2 regions of the Microbacterium sp. NPDC089188 genome follow, and region 2 is predicted to be linked to the other one. Evidence: predicted binding sites of a transcription regulator. Region 2 holds the regulator's gene; the other holds the start of a gene.
The links. Region 2 encodes HrcA, which represses chaperone genes, less so after heat shock. Its sites were predicted from a motif close to TTNGCACTCGNNNNNNNCGAGTGCNAA; they were not measured.
Positions count from the first base shown of each region.

Region 1: the regulator HrcA is predicted to act here: its motif matches at 4,720-4,746, upstream of groES (co-chaperone GroES).

Region 1 covers NZ_JBFBHH010000001.1:1,200,858-1,212,447, reverse strand. Annotated here, with positions in the region: gene AB0N80_RS05625 (ABC transporter ATP-binding protein) at 1-687, shown strand, start outside; gene AB0N80_RS05620 (hypothetical protein) at 795-1,517, shown strand; gene AB0N80_RS05615 (ABC transporter substrate-binding protein) at 1,617-2,903, opposite strand; gene rarD (EamA family transporter RarD) at 3,219-4,160, opposite strand; gene groES (co-chaperone GroES) at 4,344-4,640, opposite strand; gene AB0N80_RS05600 (SAM-dependent methyltransferase) at 4,773-5,960, shown strand; gene AB0N80_RS05595 (hypothetical protein) at 5,982-6,431, opposite strand; gene tsaD (tRNA (adenosine(37)-N6)-threonylcarbamoyltransferase complex transferase subunit TsaD) at 6,428-7,525, opposite strand; gene rimI (ribosomal protein S18-alanine N-acetyltransferase) at 7,525-8,082, opposite strand; gene tsaB (tRNA (adenosine(37)-N6)-threonylcarbamoyltransferase complex dimerization subunit type 1 TsaB) at 8,082-8,711, opposite strand; gene AB0N80_RS05575 (alpha/beta hydrolase) at 8,787-9,743, shown strand; gene tsaE (tRNA (adenosine(37)-N6)-threonylcarbamoyltransferase complex ATPase subunit type 1 TsaE) at 9,761-10,210, opposite strand; gene alr (alanine racemase) at 10,261-11,382, opposite strand; gene AB0N80_RS05560 (holo-ACP synthase) at 11,379-11,590, opposite strand, start outside.
Region 2 covers NZ_JBFBHH010000004.1:352,187-363,776, forward strand. Annotated here, with positions in the region: gene AB0N80_RS14790 (PhoH family protein) at 1-810, opposite strand, end outside; gene AB0N80_RS14795 (HIT domain-containing protein) at 860-1,207, opposite strand; gene AB0N80_RS14800 (16S rRNA (uracil(1498)-N(3))-methyltransferase) at 1,378-2,112, opposite strand; gene dnaJ (molecular chaperone DnaJ) at 2,115-3,239, opposite strand; gene hrcA (heat-inducible transcriptional repressor HrcA) at 3,302-4,342, opposite strand; gene hemW (radical SAM family heme chaperone HemW) at 4,621-5,838, opposite strand; gene AB0N80_RS14820 (DUF1990 family protein) at 5,838-6,482, opposite strand; gene lepA (translation elongation factor 4) at 6,510-8,354, opposite strand; gene AB0N80_RS14830 (alpha/beta hydrolase) at 8,441-9,166, shown strand; gene rpsT (30S ribosomal protein S20) at 9,282-9,542, shown strand; gene AB0N80_RS14840 (hypothetical protein) at 9,748-9,993, shown strand; gene holA (DNA polymerase III subunit delta) at 10,143-11,180, opposite strand; gene AB0N80_RS14850 (ComEC/Rec2 family competence protein) at 11,274-11,590, opposite strand, start outside.

The DNA of each region.
Region 1 (11,590 bases), on a different contig from region 2:
ACCGTCGACGCCTACCAGGGCGACCTCATCGGCATCATCGGCCCCAACGGCGCCGGCAAGTCGACCCTGCTGAAGGCCATCTTCGGCCAGGTGAAGATCCGCGGCGGCGCCGTCCTGCTCAACGGCGAGGACATCACCTCGTTGAAGGCCGACAAGCTCGTCGGCAAGGGCGTCGGCATGGTTCCGCAGAACAACAACGTATTCCCGAGCCTGTCGATCGAGGAGAACCTGCAGATGGGGCTCTTCCAGCGCCCCAAGGTGTTCGCCGAGCGCTTCGAGTTCGTCACGGGCCTGTTCCCCGAGCTCGGCAAGCGGCGTCGCCAGCGCGCGGGCTCGTTGTCGGGCGGTGAGCGTCAGATGGTGGCCATGGGACGCGCCCTGATGATGGATCCTTCCGTCCTCCTGCTCGACGAGCCCTCCGCGGGTCTCTCGCCCGTGCGACAGGACGAGACCTTCCTTCGCGTGGCGGAGATCAACCGCGCCGGCGTGACGATCATCATGGTCGAGCAGAACGCGCGCCGCTGCCTGCAGATCTGCCACCGCGCCTACGTGCTCGACCAGGGCAAGGACGCGTACACGGGCACGGGTCGCGAGCTGCTCACCGACCCCCGCGTCATCGAGCTGTACCTGGGCACTCTCGCCGCCGACGAGGACGCCAAGCGCGACGGGAAGGGCCCCGAGGCCTGATCCGCCGCCGATACGCCGCGAGTGCGGCGCTCACCCTGGTGGGCGCCGCACTCGCGGCGTGTTCGGCGCCTTCCCCACCGCCCGCGCCATCGCTCGAGGTCGCCCTCGTGCAGCGGCGCGGCGACATCGCCGTCGACCGCGTGCAGCTGCGCGTGACGAACACCTCCCCCGTGGCCACCACGCTCACAGAGGCATCTTTCTCCTCCCCCGTCCTGGACGGGCCCGCGGAATGGGATGCCACACGGCCGACCACCCTCGCGGCGGGGCGGACGGTCGACCTCCCCGTCTTCCTCCCCGCCATCCGCTGCACCGACGCCTCGGGTGTTCCCGAGGCCACGGTCACGGCCGATGGCGCGACGACGACCGTGACCCTGTCCGACGACCTGGACTTCCTGCACCGGGCGAGCGCCACCGCGTGCGATCGTGCGGAGCTGGCATCCGTGGTGCGGGTGACGGCCACCGGAGCCGCCGTGGGCCCTGACGGCTCGATCACCCTGCGTCTGGCGGTGGAGCCGTCGCAGAGCGGCGAGGGGACGGCCGAGCTCGTCGCTCTGCGCGGAACGGTGCTGCTGCGCTTCGCCGCGGGCGCTGCGGCACCGCTCGGGGTGAGCGTGTCCGCGCGTGACGCGCCGTCGGTCGTCGAGGTCGCCGTGGTGCCGCAGCGCTGCGACGCGCACGCCATCGCCGAGGACAAGGTGGGCACCCTCTTCGACCTCGTCGCCCGCGTCGACGGGCGGGAAATCGTGGTGCCCCTGGAGCGCTCGAAGGACGTCGCCGACGCGTTGCTCGTGCTCACCGCCCAGGTGTGCGGCCTGACCCCCGCGCCGTGAGCCGGGTTCCTCTGCCCGGAGAGGAGGGGTGCGAGCGAGTTCCGGAGCATGCGAAAGGGGCCCGGATCCGCAGATCCGAGCCCCTCGCGTGAAGTCAGGTCACTCGTTGAGCGAGCCGAACTCCGTGTTCAGCAGGGTGTACTTGTTGTCGGCACCGTACTGGTAGATGCCGATGTACGCCTCGGTCGGGTCACCGTTCTCGTCGAACGTGATCGGACCGGAGACACCGTCGTAGTCGATGTCCTTGCCGTCGTTGATCAGCGCGAGGCAGTCGGCGAACGTCGTGCACTTCTCGCCGCCCTCGGAGACCGACTGCATGTTGTCGCGGATGGCCGTGCCCGAGTCGTCCTTGGCCTGCGCCGCGGCGAGAGCCGCGACGATGACCGCGTCGTACGACTCCGGCGCGTAGCTGTAGTCGGTGAGCGCGGGGTCGATCTCCTTCAGACGCGACTGGAAGTCGGTGTCGGCGGGGTTGCCGGGCAGCGTGCCCTTCGCGCCCTGGAGCGTGCCGGCCGGGAACTCGTACGAGTTCGACAGGTTGCCGTCGACGAAGTACACCTTCGACGCCGCGTAGCCCTGCGTGCTGACCAGCTGCGGGATGATCGAGGAGGTCTCCTCGAACGCGATGACCGCGATCGCGTCGGGCTGGGAGGCGAGCAGCTGGTCGACCTGCGAGGTGAAGACCGTGTCACCCGGGTTGTAGGGGACCGCGACCGAGACCTCGCCACCGGCGGCCTCGATGGCCGTGGTCGCGTTGTCCTTCAGGCCGGTGCCGTAGGGGTCGTTGATGTAGATGATGCCCACGTTGGCGGCACCGTCGCCGACCATCAGGTTGCCGAGCACGCGGCCCTGCAGCACGTCGGAGGGCGCGGTACGCCAGTAGTACCCGTCGTCGGCGTAGGTGGTGAAGTCGGGCGAGGTGTTGGCCGGCGAGATCTGGACGATGCCCGCGTTGACCAGCTGGTCGATGAAGGTGAACGAGACACCCGACGACGCGGCACCGATGACGACGTCGGCTCCGGCGCTGACGAGCTCGGACGCCGACTGGGTCGCGATGTCGGTCGTGGTGTCGCCCGAGTCGCGCTCGGTCAGCGTGGTCTTGAACGGGAATGCGTCTCCCGTGGCCTCGATGTCTTTGATGGCCAGCTTCACACCGGCGACCTCGGGCGGGCCGAGGAAGGCGAGGTTACCCGTGGCGGGCAGGATCGTGCCGACGCTGAACGTGCCGTCGGCCTCGGACACGGCGCCGCCGCCGCCCGACGATGCACTCGGTGCAGCGGCATCGTTGCCGCCACCGGAGCATCCGGCGAGGACGAGCGCGCTGGCGCCGACCAGGGCGATGCCGCCGAGGATTTTGGCGCCGCGCGTGCGCGAAATGACGTTCATAGTGCTCCTTGCTGTGAATGAACGTTGGGCGACCCTATGGGCCACCTGGTGTCCTAAACCTAATCGGCAGCGCATTTTCCGCGTGTTGCCGTTCGTTAACGATGTGCGTCGAAGCGGTCACGGCCGCATAACGGTTCAGCCCGCGTCTTGACGGCGACCCCGAAGGAGCACGGGTCGCCGGACCCGGAACGAAGAAACGGCCGGATCGGGCAGGACGAACGCGGAACGACATCTTCCGCGCCCTCATCGTCCCACCCGCCGCCGACATTGTCTGTCGACCGAACGGAGGACGCGACGGCGGGTCGGACGAGGGGATCAGACCGGTTCGGCGACGTCGTCCACCACGCGCCGGTGGCGCCGCGCGGCCACGATCGAGTCGACGCTCAACATGACCAGCGCGACCCACACGAGCGCGAACCCCACCCACCGTTCGAGCGTCATGGGCTCGTGGAGCACCCATACGCCGATGATGAACTGGATGATCGGCGCGACGAACTGCAGCAGGCCGATCACCGTGAGGGGGACGCGCCGGGCACCGGATGCGAACAGCAGCAGCGGTACGGCCGTGACCGCGCCGGCGAGCAAAAGGAGAACGGTGTGCAGCACCCCGGCCGTGCCCAGCGTGATGCCCGTCAGGTTCGCCACGAAGATCAGCTGGATGACGGCGACCGGCAGCAACCACATCGATTCGAGGGTCAGCCCGCTCACGGCATCCACCGCGGGACCGATCTGCTTCTTCACCAGTCCGTAGAAGCCGAACGAGAAGGCGAGGGTCAGCGCGATCCACGGGAAGGCGCCGTATCCCACGACGATCACCAGGACCGCGGCCACGGCGATACCCACCGCGATCCACGGCAGGAGCCGCAGACGCTCGCGCAGCACGACGACACCCAGCAGCACGGTCACGATGGGGTTGATGAAGTAGCCGAGACTCGTCTCGATGACGTGCCCCGTGAGGGCACCGAAGAGGTACGTCTGCCAGTTGACGTAGATGAGCACACCGGCGACCGCGGTCAACAGCATCAGCCGCGGTTGCCGCACGATCGCGAGGAACGGGCGCCACGCGCGCAGCACGGTGAGAAGCAGCAGGCAGAAGACGAACGCGAGGAGGATGCGCCAGGCCACCACCTCGAACGGGCCGGTCGGCTTCAGCTGCAGGAAGTAGATGGGCAGCACGCCCCACAGCAGGTAGGCGCCCAATGCGTACAGGGCGCCGCGGGTGCTCCCGCCGGTCGGAGCGGAGGGAGCGGGGGTCACCGATACAGCCTACGCGCGCCCCCGAGGCGGCGACGGTCGCGCACCCGCGCATTCCTGCCATCGCGTGGCGAGCGCTCCGCATCGTCCATCGACCCCCGGGGACGACGCGCGCCCCCGCCCTCCCCCGGGGACGACGAAGGCCCCGGATGCCGAGCACCCGGGGCCTTCGATCGAGTCACGCGATCAGCGGACGACGACCGCCAGGACGTCGCGAGCCGAGAGCACGAGGTACTCCTCGGCGCCGAACTTGACCTCGGTGCCGCCGTACTTGCTGTAGAGCACGCGGTCGCCGACGGCGACGTCGAGGGGGACACGGTTGCCGTTGTCGTCGATACGGCCGGGGCCGACGGCGACGACTTCGCCCTCCTGCGGCTTCTCCTTGGCGGTGTCGGGGATGACGAGACCACTCGCGGTGGTCTGCTCAGCCTCGACCTGCTTGATGACGATGCGGTCCTCGAGCGGCTTGATGGAAACCGACACGGTCTACCTCTTCTTTCTCGTTACAGAAGACTTGTCAGCACTCACGCGGGGAGAGTGCTAATCCGAGTGTAGAGAAGCGCTGGCACTCACGCAACGCGAGTGCCAGCACACTCCCCCGCCTAGGCTGAATCGGTGGATACCAGCGAGCTGACCGCCCTGCTCACGCCCGACGGCCTGCGCCTGCTCGACGAGCTCGGTCCCATCGGCTCGACCGACGAGGCCGCCCGCGCGGTGTCGCGGCTGCGGGCGGCCGGGCACTCCCCCGACCTCGTGTCGGCGGTCGTCGGCCAGGCCCGGCTCCGCGTCCGAGCGACCGCGAAGTTCGGCGCGTTCGCCGACCGCATGCTCTTCACCCGCGCGGGGCTCGAACAGGCCACGCGCCTTCCGATCGCCGCGCGTCACGCGGGCCGCTTCCGCGCCGCGGGCGTGTCGAGCGTCGCCGACCTCGGCTGCGGTATCGGCGGTGACGCGCTCGGGCTGGCGGGACTCGGCATCCGGGTGCACGCGGTCGACGCCGACGAGGTGACCGCCGCCATCGCGGCGTACAACCTCGCCCCGTTCGGCGACGCCGCCACGGTGGCGCACGCGCGCGCCGAAGAGGTCGACCTGACGGGGACGGATGCCGTGTGGCTCGACCCTGCACGCCGCACGGCGGGCCACTCCGAGACGCGGCAGGTCGCCTCCGGCGAATGGTCGCCGTCGCTGGACTGGGTGTTCGAGCTGCTGCGGAGCACCCCGGGCGGGGTCAAGCTCGGCCCCGGCTTCGATCGCGCGCGGATCCCCCACGACGTCGAGGCCCAATGGATCAGCGCCGACGGCTCGACCATCGAGCTCGTCCTCTGGGCGGGGGCGCTCGCGCGCGAGAACGTGCGACGGGCCGCGCTCGTGGTGCGCGGCACCGACGCGTGGGAGCTCACGGCTCCGGCGGACAGCCCCGACGCCGAGCCGAGGGACCTGGGCGCCTTCGTGCACGAGCCCGACGGCGCGGTCATCCGCGCCCGGCTCATCGGCGAGGTCGCGCGAGCACTCGAGGCGGGGATGCTCTCGCCGCAGATCGCCTACCTCACCTCCGACGCACCGCTGACGAGTCCGTTCGTGCAGTCGTTCCGGGTGCGCGAGCAACTGCCCGCCGACCCGAAGAAGCTCGCACAGGCGCTGCGGGCGCGCGGGATCGGCACGCTCGAGATCAAGAAGCGCGGCGTCGACGTCGACCCGGCGGCGCTCCGCCGGAAGCTCTCGCTCCGCGGAGACGAAGCGGCGACCCTGCTGCTCACCCGCGTGGGGTCGACGCGCCTGGCTCTGCTGGCCGACCGCGTCTGACGCCCGCCGGGCTCCCGCGCCTCAGCGCACGGCGAGCTGCGAGAACCCCCAGATCAACCACCCTGCGCTGAACACGACGGCCAGCAACGACAGGGACAACGCCCACACGGCCACGCGCCGGCTGTCGTGCGCGCGTCTTAGCGACAGGATGGCGAGGATCGCCCCGATCACACCCAGGGGAAGCAGCCACCCGGTGATGAGCGCGGCGACCAGCGCGAGGATCGCCACGGCGAGCGCCCACGGCGCCAGCGAGGGCGGGGGTTTCGGCGCGGGCGGGACGTACGGGATCAGGTGGTCGCCGAAGGCCGCCATCTCCAGCTGCGCGGTGGGGAGGCGTTCGGGGTCGTCATCCGCGATCTCCGGGCGCTCGCCCGCGGGCACCATCCACGGCCGACGCGGGTCGATGGGCGCCGCGGCCGACTCGGGGGTCTCCTTGCGCGCACGGCGCGTGGGCGGGGTCTGATCCGTCACGGCGACCGGGTCTCGGCATCCGGAGCGGGGGCATCCGGGTCTTCGGCGACCTGGATCTCGGTGACGGGAAGGGTGGAGTCGGCTCCGAAGGCGAGGGTCGACGGGCGCCGACCCGAGGCGATGAGCTCCGCGGCGAGAGCGGCGATCATCGCGCCGTTGTCGGTGCACAACCGCAGCGGCGGAATGCGCACAGCGACCCCCGCCGCCGCCGCGCGCTTGAGGGCGACGTCGCGCAGGCGCTTGTTCGCGATCACGCCTCCGCCCAGCAGCAGCCGGGGCACGCCGTACCGCGCGCACGCGTCGAGGGCCTTGGTGACGAGAACGTCGACGACGGCCTCGCGGAAGGATGCCGCGACATCGGCGACCGGTACCGGTTCACCGGTCGCCTCGTGCTGCTCGACCCAGCGGGCGACCGCGGTCTTGAGCCCCGAGAACGAGAAGTCGTAGCGGTGGGATGCCATGTCGGAAGCGCGTGAGAGCCCTCGCGGGAAGCGGATCGCCGTGGGGTCGCCGCTCGCCGCCGCGCGGTCGATCTCGGGCCCCCCGGGGTAGGGGAGCTTCAGCAGCCGCGCGACCTTGTCGAATGCCTCGCCCGCAGCGTCGTCCATGGTCTCGCCGAGCAGCTCGACGTCGCTCGTGAGGTCGCGGACCAGCAGGAGCGAGGTGTGCCCTCCGCTGACGAGCAGGGCGACCGTGGGGTACTCGAGCTCCCCCGCCTCGGCATCCAGGATGTCGGCGGCGATGTGGCCCACGAGGTGGTTGACCGCGTAGAGGGGCTTGTCGAGCGCGACGGCGAGGCCCTTGGCCGCCCCCACCCCGACCATGAGCGCTCCGGCGAGCCCCGGGCCGCTCGTCACCGCGACGGCGTCGAGGTCGGCGAGCGTCACGCCGGCCTCGGCGAGCGCGGCGTCGATCGAGGGCTGCAGCGCTTCGAGGTGGGCGCGCGCCGCAACCTCCGGGACCACGCCACCGTAGCGGGCGTGCTCGTCCATGCTCGAGGCGATCGTGTTGCTCAGCAGCGTCCGGCCGCGCACGATGCCGATGCCGGTCTCGTCGCAGCTGGTCTCGATGCCGAGCACGAGGGGCGCGTCCATCAGCACCATCCCTTTCCGGTGGGCGACGAGGTCGCGGAAGCCGACGGCGCGTCGGACGCCGCGACACCGGGCGCCGCGCCGCCCGAGACCTCGGCGCGCCGGGCGGCCCACCCCCGCAGGTCGAGCTGCATCACGATCGCGTCCACGTCGTCGGGCTGGTAGTAGCGGGGGCGTCGCCCGACCTCGGCGAACCCCTCCGACGCGTAGAGCGCCTGCGCCACCGGATTGTCGGCGCGCACCTCGAGGAACACGTCGTGCACACCGCGTGCGACGGCCTCATCGAGCAGCGTGGTCAGCAGGGCCCGCCCGCGCCCGCGTCCGCGAGCGGCCGCCGAGATCGTGATGGTCTGGACGTCGGCATCCCGAGCCCCCCGCACCGCGCGCAGGCCCGCGTACCCGACGAGACGCCCGGCTTCTTCGACGACGACGTAGAAGCCGTGCGGGGAGGCGAGCTCCTCGCGCATCATGGCCGCGCTCCAGGCGTCGGTGGGGAACGACGTGCGCTCCAGGTCCATGATCGCGTCGAGATCGGCGGCGGTGGCCGCGCGGGTCGACATCAGCTGACCCTTTTCGGCGCGTGGGCGGCGACGACATCGGGGCTGCGCAGGTAGAGCGGCTCTGCGCCGGTGAGGGTGCGGTCGGCGTCGAGCGCCCGCGCCGCGACGAGGGCGATCATCGCCGCCGACACGCTCGTGGCGTCGTATCGCCGGGCACCGATCTCGTCGAGGCGCGCGTCGAGGTCGTCACGCGGGCTGAGGGCGGCGTCGGAGAGGCGCACCGGTAGACCGTCGTCGTCGAGGCCGTCGTAGACGCTGAAGGCGAATTCGCGTCGCCGCGCATCGGTCACCACGGCGAAGCGCCCGGTCTCGGTGCCGGTCAGGGCGTCCGCGAGCTGGACGCCGAGGGCGACACCGTCGTGGCTGGGCACCGGCACCACCGGGACGCCGCGGCCCAGCGCGTAGACGCGCGCCGTGGCGATACCGACCCGCAGACCGGTGAACGGACCCGGGCCCATGCCGACCGCCACGTGGGTGGGGGCGACGGCGGACGATGCGCGGCGCAACAGGTCGCCGATGACCTCGGCGTGCCCGAGGGGATTGGCGCTCTGTTCGTCGGCGAGCACCTCCCCGTCGCGCGCGATCGCCGCGACGGCGGTGCCGAGCGAGGTGTCGATGCCCAAGATCACCGTTCCAGGGTATCCGCCGCCCTCCTCCCCCGAGCGTCACGGCATCCGCCGGCCCCTCCGCTCCGAAGAAAGGGCATGGATGCCACGGCACTCGGGCTGCGCCGCATGGTCGTCCCCACGGGGGTCGGCCCCGTCGTCGTGCGCGCGGGGAGGGCGTCGGGCAGTCCGGTCGCGACCGTGCTGCTGCACGGCGCGGCGGGGTCGTGGGCCACCTGGGCGCCGATGATCGCGGCGTCCGACGATCTCGGGCTCCCGCTCTCGGACATCGTCGCGATCGACCTGCCCGGTTGGGGCGAGTCCCCCGGCCCGGTTCCCGCGCCCGCCGACCTCGCCGTCGCCGTCGCGGCGGTGGCGCGCGCGCTCGGCTATCCCCGCTGGCGCATCGTGGGCCACTCGCTGGGCGGAGTGATCGCCCTCGACGTCGCCGCGCGCTTCCCCGCCGAGACGGTCGCCGTGGGCGTCGTCTCCCCGAGCGGCGCGGGCGCCCGCGCGGTGATGCAGCGCCCGCTGATCGGCGGGGTCCGCCTGCCCTGGCTCGCGGGCATGGTGCTGGCCATGCGCATCCTGCGCGCACTCGGTCGTCTCGCCCGCCCCCTGCTACGCGTCCTGCGTCGAACGGGGGCGCTGCGCACGCTCGCGCGGCCGCTGTTCCGGCATCCGGAGCGCGTCGACCCGGCCGTGAGCGCGGCACTGGCCGACGAGATCCGCCCGTCGGCCTTCCTCACCGCCGCGCGCATGTCGCGCACGCACGATGACGGCGTCTGGCGCCGCATCGCCTGCCCGATGCGCTCTGTGCGCGGCGCGCACGACGTCTTCGTCGCTGCGGAGGACTCCCGGGCCTGGGCTCGCCTGATGCGCGACGTCGACGACCGCGTCCTCGCCGACAGCGGGCATTTCGCCCACGTCGAGCAGCCCGCCGAGACGCTGCGCGCCCTGCGCGAGGTCTGGGCGGCCGCACGGACGCCGCAGTCTCCGCGACCGCGCCGCCGTGGCGCCGAGCCCCGACGCGGGCGCGCGACGCCGGCGACCTGACGAGAGCGGCCGTGCCGTCAGGGACGATGCGAGATCGTCACGATGCGCGGGGCGTCGGCGTCGAGTTCGACGGTGTGTACGGCGATCTCGCCGCACGCGTTGTCGACGCCGCGACCGCCGGTCTGCCGCGAGATCTCGATCTCCCACCACGCGTCGGCCAGGTATTCGGCGACGCCACGGCCCCACTCCACGATCACCGCGCTGTGGGCGACGTCGATGTCGAGGTCGTCGAGCTCCACGGCGGCGCCGAGTCGATAGGCGTCCACGTGCACCAATGGCGTCCCGCCGACCAGCGAGGGGTGCGTGCGCGCGATCACGAACGTGGGGCTCTGCACCGGCCCCCGGATGCCGAGTCCCTCGCCGATGCCGCGGGTCAGCGTCGTCTTGCCGGCGCCGAGGGGCCCCGTGAGCACCACGACGTCCCCGGGCTCGAGCGCTCGCCCGATCCGTCGTCCGAGCTCCTCCATGTCGGCGGGGGCCTCGACCACCCGCTCACCCAGCAGCGCCTCCGGAACGCTCACGCGTGCACCTCCCGTCGGGGGACGCGCGCACCCACGCGCGTGACGATCTCGTAGTCGATCGTGTCCGCGGCATCCGCCCAGTCCCGCGCCGAGGGCGCTCCGAGCGTCGGATCACCGAAGAGCACGACCTCGTCGCCGACGGCCACGGGGTGCTCGCCGACGTCGACGACGAACTGGTCCATCGCGATGCGACCGGCGACGGTGAAGCGGCGACCGCCGATCGACACCGGCCCGCGGCCCGACGCCTGACGCGGAACGCCGTCGGCATAGCCGAGCGGCACCAGTGCCAGCGTCGTGTCGGCCGACGTGCGGTAGTCGTAGCCGTACGAGACGCCGGTCCCCGCGGGAACGCGACGCACGGCCGCGACCGCGCCCCGCAGGGTCATCGCGGGCCGCAGACCCAGGTCGGCCGGGGTGCGGTCGGCGAAGGGCGAGACGCCGTAGAGCCCGATGCCGATGCGCACGCAGCCCAGGCGGGCCTCGGGGAGCGCGATCGCGGCGTTCGTCGCGGCGATGTGCCGCAACGGCGGCTGCAGGCCCGTCGACGCCGCCAGCACCACGCCCTCCTCGAATCGGGCCAGTGCCGCGCGGTCGTCGTCGAGGCTGGTGTTCGACAGGTGCGAGAAGAGCCCGACGACGCGCAGACGGCCGATGCGCTCGAGACGGGCCGCCTCGGAGAACACCACCCGCCAGTCCGCCGGGGCGATGCCGTTGCGCGAGAGCCCCGTCTCGATCTTGAGGTGGACGGCCGCGGGGCGGTCCTCCGTCGCCGCCTGAGCCGCCCGCAGCAGTTGATCGAGGTCGGAGATCCCCAGCTCGATCCCCTCACGGACGGCCTCGTCGAACGACGCCCCGGGGGCGTGCAGCCAGGCGAAGAGCGGAGCGCGGATGCCGGCCCGACGAAGCGCCAGGGCCTCGGAGATGTCGGAGACGCCGATCCGCGCGGCCCCACCGCGCAACGCGGCCACCGCCGACCGGTGCGCCCCGTGCCCGTAGCCCTCGGCCTTGACCACCGCGATCACCTCGGCGCCGGTGAGCGCTCGCAGGTGCCGCACGTTCTCGGTGATCGCGTCGACGTCGACCAGCGCTTCGCGCAGCACGCCCGGTGCCATCTTCATGCGGTGTCCTCTCGGGCCGGAACGGGAATGGATGCCGGATGCGAGGGCTCTCCGCCCGCGTGGGGAGTCGTGGCCGGAACCGCCTCGGCGATCACGTACGCCGTCGCCAGCCCCGCATCGTGCGACATCGAGAGGTGCAGCGCCGTGATGCCGCGCGCGGCGACGGTGGACGCCGTCTCGCCCCGCAGGGCGAAGACGGGGCGCCCCG
Region 2 (11,590 bases):
GTCGCCGAGCACGCGGGTGACCAGACGCAGACCCGAGGCGCCCTGCGGGAGGTCGACCTGCGTGATGTCGCCGGTGACCACCATGCGGGTGCCGAAGCCGAGGCGCGTGAGGAACATCTTCATCTGCTCGGGCGTGGTGTTCTGCGCCTCGTCGAGCACGACGAACGAGTCGTTCAGCGTGCGACCGCGCATGTAGGCCAGCGGGGCGACCTCGATCGTGCCCGTCGCCATGAGCTTGGGCACGATGTCGGGGTCCATCATCTCGTTGAGCGCGTCGTACAGCGGGCGCAGGTACGGGTCGATCTTGTCGGTCAGTGTTCCGGGGAGGAACCCGAGTCGCTCGCCCGCCTCGACGGCGGGTCGGGTCAGGATGATGCGGTTGACCTCTTTGCGCTGGAGTGCCTGCACGGCCTTGGCCATCGCGAGGTAGGTCTTGCCCGTACCGGCGGGGCCGATGCCGAACACGATCGTGTTCTCGTCGATCGCGTCGACGTACTCCTTCTGGCCGGCCGTCTTGGGGCGGATCACCTTTCCGCGCGACGACAGGATCGCCTCGCCCATCACCTCGGACGGGCGAGGCCCGCCGTCGGTGCGGAGCATGCGGTTGGAACTCGTCACGTCGGCCGGGTCGAGGCCGTGGCCGGAGCGGGTCATGGCGACCAGCTCGTCGACCAGGCCGCGAGCGGCCCGCACCGCCGCGGGAGAGCCCGACAGCGTGATCTCGTTGCCGCGCACGTGCACGTCGACGTCGGGATGCTCCTTCTCGACGACGCGCAGGAGACGGTCCTGCGGACCGAGCAGCTGCACCATGGCCACGCCGTCGACGGCGATCTGCTCGGAGACGGTCTCTTCGGGGGAATCAGCCACCCAGGCTCTTTTCGTTCAGGCCGCCCGCGAGAACGTGGGCGTGCACATGGAAGACGGTCTGTCCGGCACCCTCGCCGGTGTTGAAGATCAGACGGAAATCGCCGTCGGCGTGCTCGGCGGCGACGCTGTTCGCGAGACCGATCACCTCGGTCAGCAGCTCCGGGTCGCCGGCCGCGAGCTCGACGACGTTGCGATACTGCTGCGTCTTGGGGATGACGAGCAGGTGCACCGGCGCCTGAGGGGCGATGTCGCGGATCGCGAAGGCGTTCTCGGTCTCGGCCACGATCTCGGCAGGGATCTCGCCCTGCAGGATGCGCGTGAAGATCGACGGTTCGCTCATGGCATCCAGTCTAGTGAGGGCCTCCGACACCGGGGCTCGGCCGTTTCGCCGACGCCCTCTCGGCGCTCACCGACCCGGATCGGGGCGGATCCCGCCGCTCGGGGCGGAGAATCGACGCCCCGATCTGCCGTATCCGCGCCGGATGCGAGAAGCGCCCGGCACGGCCCGGCTCACCAGCGCCCGTGCGCCGCCGACAGCACCGAGATGGCCGCGGCCCCGGCGGTGGAGGTCCGCAGCACGGTGTCGCCCAGCCGCACGAGGCGGGCGCCGGCGTCTTCGAGCGCCGACAGCTCCTCCGGGGCGATCCCGCCCTCCGGGCCCACCACGAGCACCACGTCGCGACCGTCCGATGCCTCCGCGGCCACCTCGGTGAGGCGGACGGATGCCGTCGGCTCGAGCACGAGGACGACATAGGCACCGGCACGGGCGACGAGGTCGGCCGTCCGGGCCACGCCCTCGACCTCGGGCACCCACGCGCGGTGCGCCTGCTTCGCAGCCTCGCGGACGATCGTCCGCCAGCGCGCGAGCCCCTTGTCGGCCTTGGCATCCCAGCGCGAGACGCTGCGCGCCGCCTGCCACGGGACGATCTCATCGACGCCGAGCTCGGTCGCCGCCTGGACGGCCAGCTCGTCGCGGTCGCCTTTCGCCAATGCCTGCACGAGCACGAACCGCGGGACCGACGCCGCGACCTCCTCGCGGCCCGTGACGCGCACGTCGACCTGCTTGGGGCCGAGAGCGGTCACGACTCCCGAGAGCCACACGCCGCGTCCGTCGCCGAGCGTGACCGCCTCGTCGACCCGCACGCGCCGCACGCTCGCGGCGTGATGCGCCTCCGGCCCGGTGAGGGTCACGGCATCCCCCGGCTGTGCGTCGGTGGCGTCGTCGGTGACGAAGTGCAGCGCCATGCTCAGTGGCGGAAGCGATCGCGGAATTTGCTGAACATGCCCTGTTGGTGCTCGGCCAGGCGGGGCCCGGGAGCCTTGGTGCGCTTGGCGAACTCCTCGATGAGAGCCCGCTCCTTGTGGTCGAGGCGCGTGGGGGTCACCACGTGCACACCGACCTTCAGGTCGCCGCGCTGGCTGCCCCGCAGGGGCGTGATGCCGCGGCCCTTGATCGTCAGCACGTCGCCCGACTGCACGCCCGGGCGCACCTCGAGGTCGACGGAGCCGTCGAGCGACTCGATCGTCGTGGTGGCGCCGAGGATGGCGTCGGGCATCGACACCTCGAGGGTGGCGACGAGGTCGTCACCCTCGCGACTGAATGCGTCGTGCGCCTCCACGGTGATCTCCAGGTACAGGTCGCCGTTGGGGCCTCCGGCCGGGCCCACCTCGCCCGAGCCGGGGAGCTGCAGGCGCAGGCCCGACTCGACGCCCGCGGGGATGTCGACCGACACCGTGCGGCGCGCGCGCACCCGGCCCTGACCCTGGCAGGTGCCGCAGGGGTAGGGGATGGTCGTGCCGTGACCGTGGCACACGGTGCAGGGCTGGCCGGTGACGACGTTGCCGAGGAGGCTCCGCACGGTGCGCTGCACGTGACCGGAACCGTGGCAGATGTCGCAGGTGACCTCGCTGGTACCGGGCTGCGTGCACGCTCCCTGGCACGTCTCGCAGAGGACCGCCGTGTCGACCTCGAGGTCGCGGTGCGTACCGAAGACGACGTCGCCGAGCTGCAGCGTGACGCGGACGAGGGCGTCCTGGCCGCGCTCCCGGCGTGACCGCGGTCGCGGGCCGCGGCCTCCGCCGCCGCCCTGCGCGCCGCCGAAGAACGTCTCGAAGATGTCGCTGAAACCGCCGAACCCGGCCGCTCCCCCGCCCCCGAACGGGCTCTGGTCGCCGCCCATGTCGTAGCGGCGGCGCTGCTCGGGATCGCTCAGCACGTCGTAGGCGTGTGTCACGAGTTTGAACTTCTCGGACGCGTCCTCGCCGGGATTCACATCGGGGTGCAGCTGGCGCGCGAGACGCCGGTAGGCCTTCTTGATGTCTTCCGGGCTGGCGTCGCGTTCGACGCCCAGGACCTCGTAGTGGTCAGCCACAATCGCCTTCCTGCCCGCTCGCGCGGGGTCGTTCTCGTGGGGAGTGCTCGCGGCGCGAGACGTCAGCGCGAGCTGTCGTCGTCTTCGAGCATCCGGGTCAGATAGTGCGCGACGGCGCGGACCGCCGCGAGGTTGGAGGAGTAGTCCATGCGGGTCGGCCCGAGCAGACCCACGCGGGCCCCGCCGGTGGAGCCGTCGTAACGGCTCGCGAGCACGGAGGCCTCGACGAGGCCGAAAGGCTCGTTCTCGCGCCCGATACTCGCCGACAGCCCCTTCTCGTCGGCGACCATCTCGCTCATCAGGCGCAGCAGGGTCACCTGCTCCTCGATCGCTTCGAGGAGCGGGTAGATACTGCCGCGGAAGTCCTGCTCGCGCTTGGCGAGGGTCGCGGCGCCGGCCATGACGAGACGGTCCTGACGGAAGGCCTCGAGCTCCTCCCCGACCACGCGCAGGACCGCGTCGGCGATCGCGTCGAGCACGACCCCGGGGCGCGGGCCGGCAGTGAGGGCCTCGGAGACGCGCTGGGAGCTCTCGGCGACGCTGTGTCCGACGAGCACCGCGCCCACGCGCGCGCGCAGCAGGGCGATGTCGCTCTCGCCGGGCTCGGCGGGCACGAGCGCGATGCGCTGCGACACCCGACCGGTGTCGGTGACCAGGATGACGAGAACCCGGGGCCCGCCGAGGGCGACGAGTTCGACGTGCGTGACGTTGGCGCGAGCGAACGAGGGGTACTGCACGATCGCGACCTGGCCGGTCAGCTGCGTCAGCGCCCGTACCGTGCGTGCGAGGAGGTCGTCGAGGTCGCCCGCCTCATCGAGGAAGGAGGTGATGGCGCTGCGCTGGGCGCTCGACAGCGGGCGGAGCTCGGCGAGGTGGTCGACGAAGACGCGGTAGCCCTTGTCGGTCGGGACGCGTCCCGACGACGTGTGCGGCGCGACGATGAGGTCTTCGTCCTCGAGAAGGGCCATGTCGTTGCGGATGGTCGCCGCCGACACCCCGAAGGCATGGCGGTCGACGATGGCCTTGCTGCCGACGGGCTCGCGCGTGTCGACGTAGTCCTGGACGATCGCGCGCAAGACCTGGAGGCCGCGTTCCGACACCATGGCTGCTCCTCCCGTTTGGCACTCGACTCGACTGAGTGCCAATTCTACGACGATCGCCCCGCCCGTGCGTCGAGCGGCTCGCGGAGGTCGGCGGCGTCGCGGTCAGGCGGCGCGGTCGGACGGCGCGGCATGCGTGTGAACGCCGCTCCGAGCGGCAAACCCCCGGACAGGGCGTTTACGCCTCGCCGGGCGTTTGCACGAAGCACCGACGCGCCAACGGGCCGCGGGCATCGTCACGCCCGACGATTCAGCCCGTGGGCAGCAGAGGCGTCCCCGGGTCAGGCCGTCAGCGCGCGCACCACGGCATCCGCCAGCAGGCGTCCGCGACGGGTCAGCACGATGCGCCCGCGAACGGCATCCGGGCCCTCGATGAGCCCGTCGGCGATGAGGGATGCCACGGCCTTGCGCCCCTCGCCGAGGATCTCCGACACCGCGAGCCCTTCGCGGATGCGGCTGCGCAGGAGCACCGATTCGAGCCGACGCGCCGTCTCGTCGGGACGCTCTCGCGCCGCGGCGGGCGATTCGGCGGCGGCGAGCCGCTGGGCGTACGCGGCGGGATGCTTCACGTTCCACCAGCGCAGCCCCGCGACATGGCTGTGCGCGCCCGGACCGAAGCCCCACCAGTCGGTGCCGCGCCAGTACGCGAGGTTGTGGCGCGAACGGTGCGCGACGCCCCGCGACCAGTTCGACACCTCGTACCAGTCGTAGCCCGCGGCGGCGAGCAGATCGTCGGCGAGCTCGTACATGTCGGCCTGCAGGTCGTCGTCCGGCGTCGCGACGGCGCCGGAGCGGATCTGCCGCGCGAGCTTCGTCCCGTCCTCGACGATGAGCGCGTACGCCGACACGTGGTCGGGTTCGAGAGCGGTCGCCGCCTCGAGCGAGGCGCGCCAGTCGTCGAGCGACTCCCCCGGCGCGCCGTAGATCAGGTCGACGGAGACGTCGAGACCCGCGCGGCGCGCGGCCGCGACCGCGGTGGCGACGTTCAGCGGATCGTGGGTGCGGTCGAGCGCCGCGAGCACGTGGGGCCGGGCCGACTGCATGCCGATCGACAGGCGCGTCACCCCGGCGGCGGCGAGGGTGTCGGCGACCGCGTCGTCCACGGTGTCGGGGTTCGCCTCCACGGTCACCTCGGCGCCCGGCGCGATGCCGAACTCGTCGCGGACCGCGTCGAGCATGCGGGCGAGGTCGCCCGGCGGCAGCAGCGTCGGCGTCCCTCCCCCGAAGAACACCGTGGATGCCGCGCGCCGACCGCCCGCGGCATCCATCACTGCGCCCGCCAGGCGCACCTCGGTGGCCAGGGTGTCGGCGAAGTCGTCCTGCCGCGCTCCGCGGAGCTCGCTCGCCGTGTAGGTGTTGAAGTCGCAGTAGCCGCAGCGCACGCGGCAGAACGGCACGTGCAGGTAGACGCCGAAATCGGCGCCGGGATCGATGACGAGGTCGTCGGGGAGGCGTCCGTCGACCGGCGCGGGGTCTCCGAGCGGGAGGGGCCCGCCCATCAGGAGGAGTACAGCGGCGAGATCGCGCGCAGGTAGCGCGCGAACAACGCCTTGCGCCGACGCCGGACGCGGCTGGTGAAGAGGCGGTACGACGGGGCGGTGGGCCGATCGAAGGCGCGTACGACGAACCAGACCTCGTCGTTCTCGCGCCACTCGAGGCTGAAGAGCTCCTCGCCGCTCACGATCGAGTGCCCCACGGTGCCCAGGATGAAGCCGACACGACGAGGCTCCTCGAAGACCGAGATGACGCGCAGCTCGGCGTCGGCGCGGTGTCCGTCGACCTTGCCGTGCAGGCGCACGCCGGTGCCGGGGCGGACGAACGGCGTGCCGTCGGCGGCGAAGCGCTGCTCTGCTTCGAGCCGGCTCGGCGCGACGGGCGCGCCCTCGGCGTCGAAGCCGACGCCCGCGTAGCCCTCCCCGGATGCCGGGCGCACGTCGGTGATGCTGAGTTCCTCGCCGCGCAACGGCGCCCACGACAGCAGCAGCTCGCTCGCGGCGGCGAAACGCTCCTCGCCGCTGCCGATGCGCCAGGCGTCTTCGGCGGGCACGGAGTGCTCCGGCGGATACTGCATGAGGTCGGGCGCCTGGGTGGCACCGACCGCCGCGTAGTCGACCGTGTCATCGGTGAAGTTCTGCCTGCGCATGATCCACCCCTCTCGGTTGCGTGCGTTCTACTTCTTGGCCTCGACGTCGCCGGAGAGCGCGGCGATGAACGCCTCCTGGGGGACCTCGACGCGACCGACCATCTTCATGCGCTTCTTGCCCTCCTTCTGCTTCTCGAGGAGCTTGCGCTTACGGGTGATGTCACCGCCGTAGCACTTGGCGAGGACGTCCTTGCGGATCGCGCGGATCGTCTCGCGCGCGATGATGCGCGCACCGATCGCGGCCTGGATGGGCACTTCGAACTGCTGGCGCGGGATGAGCTTGCGCAGCCGCTCGGCCATCATCGTGCCGTAGCTGTAGGCCTTCTCGCGGTGCACGATCGAACTGAACGCGTCGACCTTGTCGCCCTGCAGCAGGATGTCGACCTTCACCAGGTCGGCGGTCTGCTGTCCGGCCGGTTCGTAGTCGAGGCTCGCGTAGCCCTGCGTCCGCGACTTCAGGTGGTCGAAGAAGTCGAAGACGATCTCGCCGAGCGGCATGTTGTAGCGCAGCTCGACCCGGTCTTCGCTGAGGTAGTCCATGCCGAGAAGCGTGCCGCGGCGTGACTGGCACAGCTCCATGACGGTACCGACGTAGTCCTTCGGGAGCAGGATGCCGACCTTGACGATCGGCTCCGAGACCGAGGCCACGCGGCCGTCGGGGTATTCGCTCGGGTTCGTGACCGACACGGTCTCGCCGGTGTCGGTGGTGACCTCGTAGGTCACCGACGGAGCGGTGGTGATCAGATCGAGACCGAACTCGCGTGAGAGGCGCTCGGTGATGATCTCGAGGTGCAGCAGGCCGAGGAAGCCGCAACGGAACCCGAAGCCGAGCGCGACGGAGGTCTCGGGCTCGTACTGCAGCGAGGCGTCGGAGAGCTTGAGCTTGTCGAGGGCCTCGCGCAGCTCGGCGTAATCGCTGCCGTCGATCGGGTAGATACCCGAGAAGACCATGGGCTTCGGGTCGGTGTACCCCGCGAGAGCCTCGGTGGCGGGTTTGCGGTGCGTCGTGATCGTGTCGCCGACCTTCGACTGGCGCACGTCCTTCACGCCGGTGATGAGGTAGCCGACCTCGCCGACGCCGAGCCCCTGGGTGGGGATCGGCTCGGGGCTGGAGACGCCGATCTCGAGCGCCTCGTGGGTCGCGCCGGTCGACATCATCTGCAGACGCTCGCGCGGCTGCAGTGCCCCGTCGATCATGCGGACGTAGGTCACCACGCCGCGGTAGGCGTCGTAGACCGAGTCGAAGATCATCGCGCGCGCGGGCGCGTCCGCCACGCCGACGGGAGCGGGGATCTTCTCGACGATGAGGTCGAGCAGCTCCTCGACGCCCATCCCCGTCTTGCCGCTGACGCGCAGCACGTCGGCGGGGTCGCCGCCGATGAGACCCGCCAGCTCGGCCGCGTACTTGTCGGGGTCGGCGGCGGGGAGGTCGATCTTGTTCAGCACCGGGATGATCGTCAGATCGTTCTCGAGCGCCAGGTAGAGGTTGGCGAGGGTCTGCGCCTCGATGCCTTGAGCGGCGTCGACGAGCAGGATCGCGCCCTCGCACGCGGCCAGCGAACGGCTCACCTCGTAGGTGAAGTCGACGTGACCGGGGGTGTCGATCATGTTGAGGGCGAACGTGCCGTCGGCCGTGGACCACGGCATCCGGACCGCTTGCGACTTGATGGTGATGCCGCGCTCGCGCTCGATGTCCATGCGGTCGAGGTACTGCGCGCGCATGTCGCGGTCGGCGACGACGCCGGTGATCTGCAGCATGCGGTCGGCCAACGTCGACTTGCCGTGGTCGATGTGGGCGATGATGCAGAAGTTGCGAATCTGCGCCGGCGGGGTGGCGGACGGCTCGAGGGGCTTCAGGGCGCGCGGTGACATGTTCCGTCGATTCTACGGTGGCGCGCCGACATCGCCGTCCGCGGACGCTCAGGCTGCGCCTCGACGGCGCTTCTAAGGTGGATGCCATGGCGGTCCAGGTCGTGCTCGTGCACGGCATCCGCACGTCGGCGACCATGTGGCGCGCGCAGGTCGCCCACCTCGAGCAGCGCGGCACCCCGGTGACCGCCGTCGACCTGCCCGGGCACGGCACGCGTCGGGGCGAGGAGTTCACCCTCGACGAAGCCTTCGCGACCATTGATCGGGCGGTCCGGGATGCCGCGACCCGCGGTCCCGTGCTGCTCGTGGGCCATTCGATGGGCGGTCTGCTCTCGATCGAATACGTCGGGCGCGAAGACCCGCCGCCGGTCGCGGCGTTCATCGCGGCGTCCTGCACCTCGATCCCGCGCGGGGTGGGGCTCGCCGCGTATCGGTTCCTCGCGCGTCGATTCGACAGCCTGCCCGACCGCGGCCTGGGTCTGACCAACCGGGTGCTCGACCGCACGCTCCCGCCCGAGACGCGGCCGGACTTCGGTGCCGGCGGCTACGCGTTCGACGCGCAGGACTCCGCTCTCGCGTCGCTGTCGGTGCTCGACCTGCTCGCGGCGCTGCGGCGCATCGAGGTGCCGCTGTGGTTCGTGAACGGGCAGTGGGACCAACTCCGCGTGAACGAGAAGCTCTTCACGTCGATCGCGAAGGATGCCGAGTTGATCGTGGTCCCGCGCACGACCCACCTCGTCACGGCGATGCGGCCCCGCGTGTTCAACGCGTTGCTCGAGGTGGCGCTCACCACGGTCGAGACCTCGACCTGTTAGACTCGTCTCTTGGCTTGCGTGTGGGGTTTTTCCCGACCTCCACGACCGCCGGTACAGCGCCCCTCTACCGCTCGACCGGCACTTCCAACACTCACTCAAACGAAAGACCGTCGACGTGGCGAACATCAAGTCGCAGATCAAGCGCAACAAGACCAACGAGAAGGCGCGCGAGCGCAACAAGGCCGTCAAGAGCGAGCTGAAGACGCACGTGCGTCGCACCCGCGAGGCCGTTCTGGCCGGTGACAAGGAAGCCGCCGAGAAGGCGCTCGTCCTCGCCGGCAAGAAGCTCGACAAGGCCGTGAGCAAGGGTGTCATCCACCAGAACCAGGCCGCGAACCGCAAGTCGGCCATCGCGAAGCAGGTCAACGCTCTCTGAGCCGCAGCCGTTTCGACAGCCCGTCCCGCTTCAGCGGGGCGGGCTTCGTCGTTCCCGGAGCGAGAGGTTCGGTCCAGCGCATTCGGGGGTCTCGTCGCGTCCGGGATGTCCGCGGCATGTTCAGGCCTGGGCGTACGCGATCTCCTCCTCGCGGCGGAGGCACCCGCGCACCGGCGTTCGTAGCGTGGATGCCGGGAGGTGCAGCATGCAGAGCGAACGAGCGGCGAAGGTCTTCGGCGACCGGGAGGATCCACGGTCCCGGCTGGTGCAGTTGTTCAGCGGTGAGATGCCGGCGGGTGGGCAGCCTCCGGAACCGGCGCTCCGGTGGGCGCGGGCGGTGTCCTCACCGGATGACGATGAGGTGGTCGTGGTTCGCGACCTGCGGCGAGCGGAGCCGCGACTCACGCTCCGGGCGGCGACGTTCCTGGCGCGCCACATCGCGCGGGCGTGATCGGGTGCCGACGCGGCTCGCACTCGAGGACAGGGGATCGTTCCGTGACAGGGGCATCCCGGCCGGATCGGACCTGTCTCCGAACGATGCGCTGTCGTCGCCCGTACCTGAGGCGCTTGCTCACGGGGGCCCCGACGCCGGGCGCCGCCTCAGTCGCCGTACGGCGCGCGCGTGGCGATGACGGTGATCATCCGCTCGAGCGCGAACACGGGGTCGCGCGAGGCGCCCTTGACCTCGGCATCGGCGCGCGCCGTGGCGTGGATCGCCATGCCGAGGGTGTTGCCGGTCCAGCCGACGAGGTCGCGGCGCGCGCGGTCGACCTGCCAGTCCTTCATGCCGAGGCGCTGCGCGGTGGCCGACGACGACTCGCGCGTCCCCGCGACCCGCGCCATGGTGCGCAGCTTCATCGCAACAGCGGCGACGAGCGGCACGGGGTCGGCTCCGGATGCCAGGGCGTGCCGCAGCGCGAGCAGCGCCGGGCCGTACTGCCCGGCGATGGCCGTGTCGGCGACGGTGAACGCCGAGGTCTCGACGCGCCCGCCGTAGTAGCGCTCGACGATGCGCTCGTCGATGTCGCCCGGCACATCGGCGATGAGCTGCTGGCATGCGGCGGCGAGCTCGGTGAGGTCATCGGCGAAAGCGGACACGAGCGAGCGGAGCGCGACGGGGGCGATACGCTTCTGGGCCGCCTTGAACTCGCCGACCGCGAAGTCGAAGCGATCGGAGTCGCGCTTGACGGCGGGGCAGGCGATCTCGATGCCGCTCCCCTGACCCGCGCGGATGCCGTCGAGGAGCTTCTTCCCGCGGACGCTCGCGCCGGTGTGGCGCAGGACGACCGTGGCGCCCTCCTGCGTCTGCGACAGGTACGACACGGCCTCGGTGAGGAACGTGTCGCTGCACTTCTCGACCCCGCTGACGCGGACGAGGCGCGGCTCGCCGAAGAGCGACGGTGACGTGACGGAGAGCAGGGTGCCGGCGGCGTAGTCGTCGGCACGGATGTCGGTGACCTCGAGGCTGGGGTCTTCGCTCTTCAGGAGGGAGCGGATGCCGGCGATGGCACGCTCGGCGCAGACCTCTTCGGGGCCGGAGACCAGCACGATGGGCGCCGGCTGCGGGGCACGCCAGGACACCTGCGGGATGGCCGATTTGGCCTTGGCGGGCGCTGCGCGTCGAGGGGCCGGGGTCACTCCCCCAGCCTACCGATGCCCTCGGACACCGTGGTCGGTCGGCGTCTCAGCGCGTGGCGGCCCGGGTCGAGCGCCGAACGGGCGCCGGTCCGGTCATGCCTCGCGCTGGCGCCACAGCGCGAGTCGTCCTTCATCGTCATGCCAGACGGCGAGGATCCCGCCGGTGTCCGTCCGTGCCGCGATCGTGCCCTCCTTCTGCAGGATGTCGAGCAGACGCGCGGTCGGGTGTCCGTAGGTGTTGTGGGCTCCGACGCCGATGAGCCCGACGGCGGCGTGCAACCGGTGGTAGAGCTCGGCGTCCTGGTCGGCACTACCGTGGTGGGACACCTTCACGATCTCCACCCGCGGCAGCTCGATGCGGCGCAGCAACGCCGCCTGCGGCTCGGCGCCGAGGTCGCCGAGCAGAACGG